3 regions of the Mesorhizobium sp. LCM 4576 genome follow, and region 1 is predicted to be linked to each of the others. Evidence: riboswitches for the same ligand, from Rfam matches in the RefSeq annotation. Region 1 holds a riboswitch; each other region holds the start of a gene.
The links. Region 1 has a riboswitch for thiamine pyrophosphate ahead of thiC (phosphomethylpyrimidine synthase ThiC). Riboswitches for the same ligand answer to the same signal wherever they lie in the genome.
Positions count from the first base shown of each region.

Region 2: another riboswitch for thiamine pyrophosphate. It lies ahead of thiB (thiamine ABC transporter substrate binding subunit); the one in region 1 lies ahead of thiC (phosphomethylpyrimidine synthase ThiC).
Region 3: another riboswitch for thiamine pyrophosphate. It lies ahead of thiB (thiamine ABC transporter substrate binding subunit); the one in region 1 lies ahead of thiC (phosphomethylpyrimidine synthase ThiC).

Region 1 covers NZ_MDDT01000021.1:87,164-89,863, reverse strand. The annotation lists gene thiC (phosphomethylpyrimidine synthase ThiC) at 1-1,601, opposite strand, end outside; TPP riboswitch at 1,706-1,821, opposite strand; gene LCM4576_RS36280 (hypothetical protein) at 2,027-2,314, opposite strand.
Region 2 covers NZ_MDDT01000075.1:1,916-4,500, reverse strand. The annotation lists gene LCM4576_RS31500 (thiamine diphosphokinase) at 1-631, opposite strand, end outside; TPP riboswitch at 769-874, shown strand; gene thiB (thiamine ABC transporter substrate binding subunit) at 927-1,928, shown strand; gene thiP (thiamine/thiamine pyrophosphate ABC transporter permease) at 2,150-2,585, shown strand, end outside.
Region 3 covers NZ_MDDT01000061.1:22,041-24,625, reverse strand. The annotation lists partial or broken gene LCM4576_RS29915 (ATP-binding cassette domain-containing protein) at 1-314, opposite strand, end outside; gene LCM4576_RS29910 (thiamine diphosphokinase) at 316-960, opposite strand; TPP riboswitch at 1,098-1,203, shown strand; gene thiB (thiamine ABC transporter substrate binding subunit) at 1,256-2,257, shown strand; gene thiP (thiamine/thiamine pyrophosphate ABC transporter permease) at 2,479-2,585, shown strand, end outside.

The DNA of each region.
Region 1 (2,700 bases):
GTCTCGGGATCGAGCGACAGGTTGAACTGGTCTTCCCAACGGAACTCGAACCGTGCCCGCGAAAGCGCGTCGTCGCGGATTTTCGCCGCGGGATGCCCCTTGGCAAGATCCGCTGCGTGTGCAGCAATCTTGTACGTGATCACCCCGGTCTTGACGTCGTTTCGATCCGGCAGGCCGAGATGTTCCTTCGGCGTCACGTAGCAGAGCATGGCCGTGCCGAACCAGCCGATCATGGCCGCGCCGATGCCGGATGTGATGTGGTCATAGCCCGGCGCAATGTCCGTCGTCAGCGGCCCCAGCGTGTAGAAAGGCGCTTCGCCGCAGACGGCGAGCTGCTTGTCCATATTCTGTTTGATCTTGTGCATGGGCACATGGCCGGGGCCCTCGATCATCACCTGGCAGTCCTTTGCCCAGGCGATCTTCGTCAGTTCGCCAAGCGTCTCCAGTTCGGCGAATTGGGCCCGGTCATTGGCATCGGCGATCGAGCCGGGACGAAGGCCGTCACCGAGCGAGAAGGAGACGTCATAGGCTCTGGCGATATCGCAGATCTCCTCGAAATGCTCATAGAGGAAGCTTTCGCGGTGATGGTGCAGGCACCATTTCGCCATGATCGAGCCGCCGCGAGAGACGATGCCCGTGACCCGGTCGACGGTCAGCGGAATGTAATGCAACCGCACGCCGGCATGGATGGTGAAGTAGTCGACGCCCTGCTCGGCCTGTTCGACCAGCGTGTCGCGATAGACCTCCCAGCTCAGGTCCTCGGCAATGCCGCCGACCTTTTCCAGCGCCTGGTAAAGCGGCACCGTGCCGATCGGCACCGGGGCGTTGCGCACGATCCATTCGCGGATGTTGTGGATGTTGCGCCCCGTCGACAGATCCATGACGGTGTCGGCGCCCCATCGGATCGCCCAGACCATCTTTTCCACTTCTTCGGCCATCGAGGAGGTGACGGCGGAATTGCCGATGTTGGCGTTGATCTTCACCAGGAAATTGCGGCCGATGATCATCGGCTCGCTCTCGGGATGGTTGATGTTGGCGGGAATAATCGCACGGCCGCACGCTACCTCGTCGCGCACGAATTCCGGCGTGACGAAATCCGGGATCGATGCGCCGAACGCCTCGCCGTCCTGTTGCAGCGTGCCGCGCAGGATCTCGCGGCCGAGGTTTTCGCGGATGGCGACGAATTCCATCTCGGGGGTGATGATGCCCGCGCGCGCGTAGGCGAGCTGGGTGACGYCCTTGCCGGCTTTGGCCCTCAGTGGACGGTTGCGGATCGGAAATTCCCGCGTGAGACGCTCGCCTGCCGCAAATCCGTTGTCCTCCGGCCTGACATGGCGGCCGTCATAAGATTCGACATCGCCGCGCGCTGCGATCCAGTCCTGCCGAAGCCGGGCAAGACCCTTCTCGATATCGGTTCCGATCGCGGGGTCGGTATAGGGGCCTGACGGATCGTAGACCGTCACCGGCGGCTCGCCGGCAGTCGGGTGGACCGCGATCTCGCGCATCGGCACCCTGATCTGCGGATGAAGGATGCCGGATTTGTGGATCTTCCGCGAAGCCGGCAACGGCCCGGTCGACACGGTCGGGGTCAAGGCATTCATTTGAGGCTCCTTTGCTCGTTGCATTGGAGACCCAGTTCTGTGCCGGAAGGATGAAAAGACGCTTTTGGTCGACCTGCTTGAGACAGTCTTCGGGCATGAACGCCCGCAAAGCGCTTGCACCGTCCCTACGCCAGTATGAACTGGATCAGGTTCAACGGGTCACTGCGCCGCAAAGCCAGCAGTATCTCAGCCCCTTGCCGGGACTCCCCTGGTGAATGCTTGCGAATTGACCGGGCCAGCGCCGCTTTGTCAAGCGCCTTCAGGCAGCGGGCAGACCGCGGCGCTGATCGGCTGCTGATCAAACTGCGGGAAAYGTTCGCGCATAAGGCGGCGACAAATCGCGCGCACGAGTAGAGGGCGGGGAAGGGATAAGAAGATTGTCAAATCACCGGACTGAAAGTTCGGTGCTTGCGATGATCACGCCTTCAATCGGCACCAAAGGTTTGCGCGTAGATCTCCTCGATCCGCTCTGCCTCGTCATTCGTCAGCGCGGCGAATTCCTTTTCGCGGGCGCGGTTCGATAGCTGGCCGCCGTTCTGGTAGAGGAAACGGAAGAGCAGATCGATCAGCCGCTCGGGCATGTCGATAAAGGCATCCCCATGTTGCCGGAACTGATCGTAGCGCTGCAGAACGCGGTTTCGTTGGGAAGATCCCGTTCGATGGTTCGTGGAACGCAGGCATAGAGGAATTCGGCGTGCGGGCGCCGCCGCCATGAAAATTGGGCTCTTCTCTCGAATTCCTGTTCAAACCGGCCAGGGATATGAAAAATGAACCTACTCCCTGAAAATTGATGCTCCAAGCCAGACTTTGCCGAAAATGGATTCTAGAACCTTCCTGAGATCTGCGTGTTTCGCCCGGGTCGCTGGCCAAGGAATGGAGCCTTTCGTTTGCCGACATCGAATTCGTGAATGCCAAGCCGGTCGGTTCGAGGCTCGGACTGGCGGTGCAGCCGAAGTTTTTCGCAGCCTTCGCATATTTCGCCACCTCGACGGCTGAGGTTCCCGGCAAAGCGGTTTCCTACCTGACTGACCGCCTAGCGTTGGCGAGACCGATTTTGACGGTCACGATTTTTCAGGGCGCTCGGGACGTCGCCATTGCC
Region 2 (2,585 bases), on a different contig from region 1:
GAGGATAAGGGTGGGCCAGAAGCAGCGCCCGGCCGCGCTCCAGCGCGATGCCGAGCCGCCCTTTGACCTCGTTTGATATAGTGAGCGAGGAGCCGAACGCCACCTCGACGCGGTCGAGCGGCCATTTGGCGCCGGTCACAGTCAGGCCGCCAAGCTCGGAGAAGCCGAGCACCGAAAACAAGGTGCCCTCATCATAGTCGAAGCTCGATTTGCCGGGCAGGATCGGAACGCCTTCCTGCGCGCCGCTCGTCAGCAGCACCCGCGTGCCGGCGGCGGCCAGCCGCACGGCCAGCGCCAGATGCAGGACGGCATGGTCGGCGCGCTTGCCGCCAAAGGCTCCGGCCAGCACCAGGCTGGTGGCGCCGCGCTGAAGCGCTTCCGCTATGGCGAGCTCTCCGTCGGTCATGTCCTTCTCGGCCGGGAAGACTTTTCGCGGAACGGCGGCGAGATCATCCGGCAGGTTGGCCGGCACCGAATCGAAATCGCCAACCCAGAGTTCCGGGACGATATCCAGCAAGCGGGCATGGCCGATGCCGGCGTCGGCGGCGATGACGCGCGAGCCAGTGATCTGGCGTTCGAGCCGGGGCGTGCGGATGAGTTCGCCGCCAAGCAGGATGGTGAATGTGCCCATGGGCGTCGCCCTTACCAGCCCACCGGGCGAAACGGAAGCCGGATGCAGTGCGCTTCGGTTGCGAACCCTGCCGGCGAACATTAGCTGCCCGGCAAAACTTCCGCTTGCGCGCCGCTTCGGCCGGGCCTATCTGTCGAAACGCTCTAACGGGGTGCCGGACGTGATCCGGCTGAGAGGCGATCAAGCCAACCCGCTGAACCTGATCCGGTTTGTACCGGCGGAGGGATTAGACGTTTCGGACCATCCGGCGCCTCAATTCCTTGTCACTCGAACGAAGGAGGCGCCGATGCGCGCAATGCTGTCCAATCTCATTCTCGCAACCGGCCTTGTTGCGCTTCTGGCGGGCGTCGCGCCTGCCGAGGCCAAGGACAAGCTCACCGTCTATACTTATGAAAGCTTCACCGCCGATTGGGGACCCGGACCGGCCGTGAAGAAGGAATTCGAGGCCGAATGCGGCTGCGATCTCGAATTCGTCTCGGTGGCCGACGGTGTGGCGCTGCTCAACCGCGTCAAGCTCGAAGGCGCCGGCACCAAAGCCGATGTCGTGCTTGGCCTCGACACCAATCTGACGGCGGACGCGAAGGCGAGCGGCCTCTTCGCGCCGCATGGCGAAGTCTCCGGGATCAATGTGCCCGGAGGCTGGAGCGACGACACTTTCGTGCCCTTCGACTATGGCTATTTCGCCGTCGTCTACGACACGCAGAAGCTGAAAGTCCCGCCGAAGAGCCTGAAGGAGCTGGTGGAAGGCAGCGGCACCGACAAGATCGTCATCCAGGATCCGCGCACCTCGACGCCCGGCCTTGGCCTGCTTTTGTGGGTGAAGTCTGTCTATGGCGACAAGGCGCCGGAAGCCTGGGCCAAGCTCAAGACCAAGGTCCTGACGGTGACGCCGGGCTGGAGCGAGGCCTATGGCCTGTTCACCAAGGGCGAGGCTCCGATGGTGCTCTCCTACACCACCTCGCCGGCCTACCACATGGTGGCCGAGAACACCGAGCGCTACCAGGCGGCCTCCTTCGAGGAGGGCGAATACCTGCAGATCGAGGTTGCCGGCATCACCACGGCCGGCGCGAAGAACCCGCTGGCGCAGAAATTCATCGCCTTCATGACCGGACCGAAGTTCCAGGACGTCATTCCGGAGACCAACTGGATGTTCCCGGCCGGCAAGACCGACAAGCCGCTCAACCCGGCCTTCGACAAGCTGGTGAAGCCGACCAAGACCTTGCTGTTCAGTCCTGAGGAAGTGGCGGCCAACCGCAAGGCCTGGGTGGATGAGTGGCTGGCGGTGATGAGCAAGTAGGGCTGCGATGCTTGCGCCAAGGCCCCCCTCTCTGTCCTGCCGGACATCTCCCCCTCAAGGGGGGAGATTGGCTGTCACGCCGACTTTCGCCAATCTCCAATGCTGCAGGACTAAGCGGGGCGTCGAAGCTGCTAATCTCCCCCCTAGAGGGGGAGATGGCCGGCAGGCCAGAGGGGGGCGCGAAGGAACGCGGCGTTCGCTGAATCTCAACAAGGTGCAGCGTGCACGCCACGCGTGACTCCCGCATAACCGCTGGCGTCATCGCTCTTGCAGCAATCGCCATCCTCATCGGCGGCGCCTTCGCCGGCCTCGCCATCGAAGGCGCGCATGACCTCTCCGGCGCTGCCGCCGCCTTCGACAGCTATCTCTTTCGCGTCGCCCGCTTCACGCTTTGGCAGGCGGCTCTCTCGACGCTCCTGTCGGTCGCGCCGGCGCTGCTCGTGGCGCGCGCCTTGTCCCGGCATCCAGCCTTTCCCGGCCGCCGACTGATCCTGCAACTGTTCACCGTGCCGCTGGCATTGCCGGCAATCGTCGCCGCGCTCGGCATATTGGCGCTCTACGGTCGCGCCGGGTACTTTGCCGGCGTCTTCGCCGGGCTTGGCGGCGGAGAATGGCCCGGCATCTACGGCCTCTCCGGCATCCTGGTCGCGCATGTCT
Region 3 (2,585 bases), on a different contig from region 1:
AGATAGGTGGCGCGATGCGGATCGTCGGCCGGGCCGAGGCCGGCTTCGACATAGGCGCGCACGCTGGCGAAACCGTCCATGTCGGGCATCTGCGGCAGATAGCGGACCGTGGCCGAGGGTTGGCGGAAGACCTCGCCGTCCTGCGGCTCGATCATGCCGGCGGCGATCTTGAGCAGCGTCGACTTGCCCGAGCCATTGRGGCCGACCAGCGCGATCTTCTCGCCGGCGGATGCGCTGAGCGCCGCGCCGTCGAGCAGCGGCGTGCCGCCGAAGGTCAGTTTAATGCCGTCGAGGTTGAGGAGTGGCGGCGCCATATCAGCTTTCTGGAAGAGGATAAGGGTGGYCCAGAAGCAGCGCCCGGCCGCGCTCCAGCGCGATGCCGAGCCGCCCTTTGACCTCGTTTGATATAGTGAGCGAGGAGCCGAACGCCACCTCGACGCGGTCGAGCGGCCATTTGGCGCCGGTCACAGTCAGGCCGCCAAGCTCGGAGAAGCCGAGCACCGAAAACAAGGTGCCCTCATCATAGTCGAAGCTCGATTTGCCGGGCAGGATCGGAACGCCTTCCTGCGCGCCGCTCGTCAGCAGCACCCGCGTGCCGGCGGCGGCCAGCCGCACGGCCAGCGCCAGATGCAGGACGGCATGGTCGGCGCGCTTGCCGCCAAAGGCTCCGGCCAGCACCAGGCTGGTGGCGCCGCGCTGAAGCGCTTCCGCTATGGCGAGCTCTCCGTCGGTCATGTCCTTCTCGGCCGGGAAGACTTTTCGCGGAACGGCGGCGAGATCATCCGGCAGGTTGGCCGGCACCGAATCGAAATCGCCAACCCAGAGTTCCGGGACGATATCCAGCAAGCGGGCATGGCCGATGCCGGCGTCGGCGGCGATGACGCGCGAGCCAGTGATCTGGCGTTCGAGCCGGGGCGTGCGGATGAGTTCGCCGCCAAGCAGGATGGTGAATGTGCCCATGGGCGTCGCCCTTACCAGCCCACCGGGCGAAACGGAAGCCGGATGCAGTGCGCTTCGGTTGCGAACCCTGCCGGCGAACATTAGCTGCCCGGCAAAACTTCCGCTTGCGCGCCGCTTCGGCCGGGCCTATCTGTCGAAACGCTCTAACGGGGTGCCGGACGTGATCCGGCTGAGAGGCGATCAAGCCAACCCGCTGAACCTGATCCGGTTTGTACCGGCGGAGGGATTAGACGTTTCGGACCATCCGGCGCCTCAATTCCTTGTCACTCGAACGAAGGAGGCGCCGATGCGCGCAATGCTGTCCAATCTCATTCTCGCAACCGGCCTTGTTGCGCTTCTGGCGGGCGTCGCGCCTGCCGAGGCCAAGGACAAGCTCACCGTCTATACTTATGAAAGCTTCACCGCCGATTGGGGACCCGGACCGGCCGTGAAGAAGGAATTCGAGGCCGAATGCGGCTGCGATCTCGAATTCGTCTCGGTGGCCGACGGTGTGGCGCTGCTCAACCGCGTCAAGCTCGAAGGCGCCGGCACCAAAGCCGATGTCGTGCTTGGCCTCGACACCAATCTGACGGCGGACGCGAAGGCGAGCGGCCTCTTCGCGCCGCATGGCGAAGTCTCCGGGATCAATGTGCCCGGAGGCTGGAGCGACGACACTTTCGTGCCCTTCGACTATGGCTATTTCGCCGTCGTCTACGACACGCAGAAGCTGAAAGTCCCGCCGAAGAGCCTGAAGGAGCTGGTGGAAGGCAGCGGCACCGACAAGATCGTCATCCAGGATCCGCGCACCTCGACGCCCGGCCTTGGCCTGCTTTTGTGGGTGAAGTCTGTCTATGGCGACAAGGCGCCGGAAGCCTGGGCCAAGCTCAAGACCAAGGTCCTGACGGTGACGCCGGGCTGGAGCGAGGCCTATGGCCTGTTCACCAAGGGCGAGGCTCCGATGGTGCTCTCCTACACCACCTCGCCGGCCTACCACATGGTGGCCGAGAACACCGAGCGCTACCAGGCGGCCTCCTTCGAGGAGGGCGAATACCTGCAGATCGAGGTTGCCGGCATCACCACGGCCGGCGCGAAGAACCCGCTGGCGCAGAAATTCATCGCCTTCATGACCGGACCGAAGTTCCAGGACGTCATTCCGGAGACCAACTGGATGTTCCCGGCCGGCAAGACCGACAAGCCGCTCAACCCGGCCTTCGACAAGCTGGTGAAGCCGACCAAGACCTTGCTGTTCAGTCCTGAGGAAGTGGCGGCCAACCGCAAGGCCTGGGTGGATGAGTGGCTGGCGGTGATGAGCAAGTAGGGCTGCGATGCTTGCGCCAAGGCCCCCCTCTCTGTCCTGCCGGACATCTCCCCCTCAAGGGGGGAGATTGGCTGTCACGCCGACTTTCGCCAATCTCCAATGCTGCAGGACTAAGCGGGGCGTCGAAGCTGCTAATCTCCCCCCTAGAGGGGGAGATGGCCGGCAGGCCAGAGGGGGGCGCGAAGGAACGCGGCGTTCGCTGAATCTCAACAAGGTGCAGCGTGCACGCCACGCGTGACTCCCGCATAACCGCTGGCGTCATCGCTCTTGCAGCAATCGCCATCCTCATCGGCGGCGCCTTCGCCGGCCTCGCCATCGAAGGCGCGCA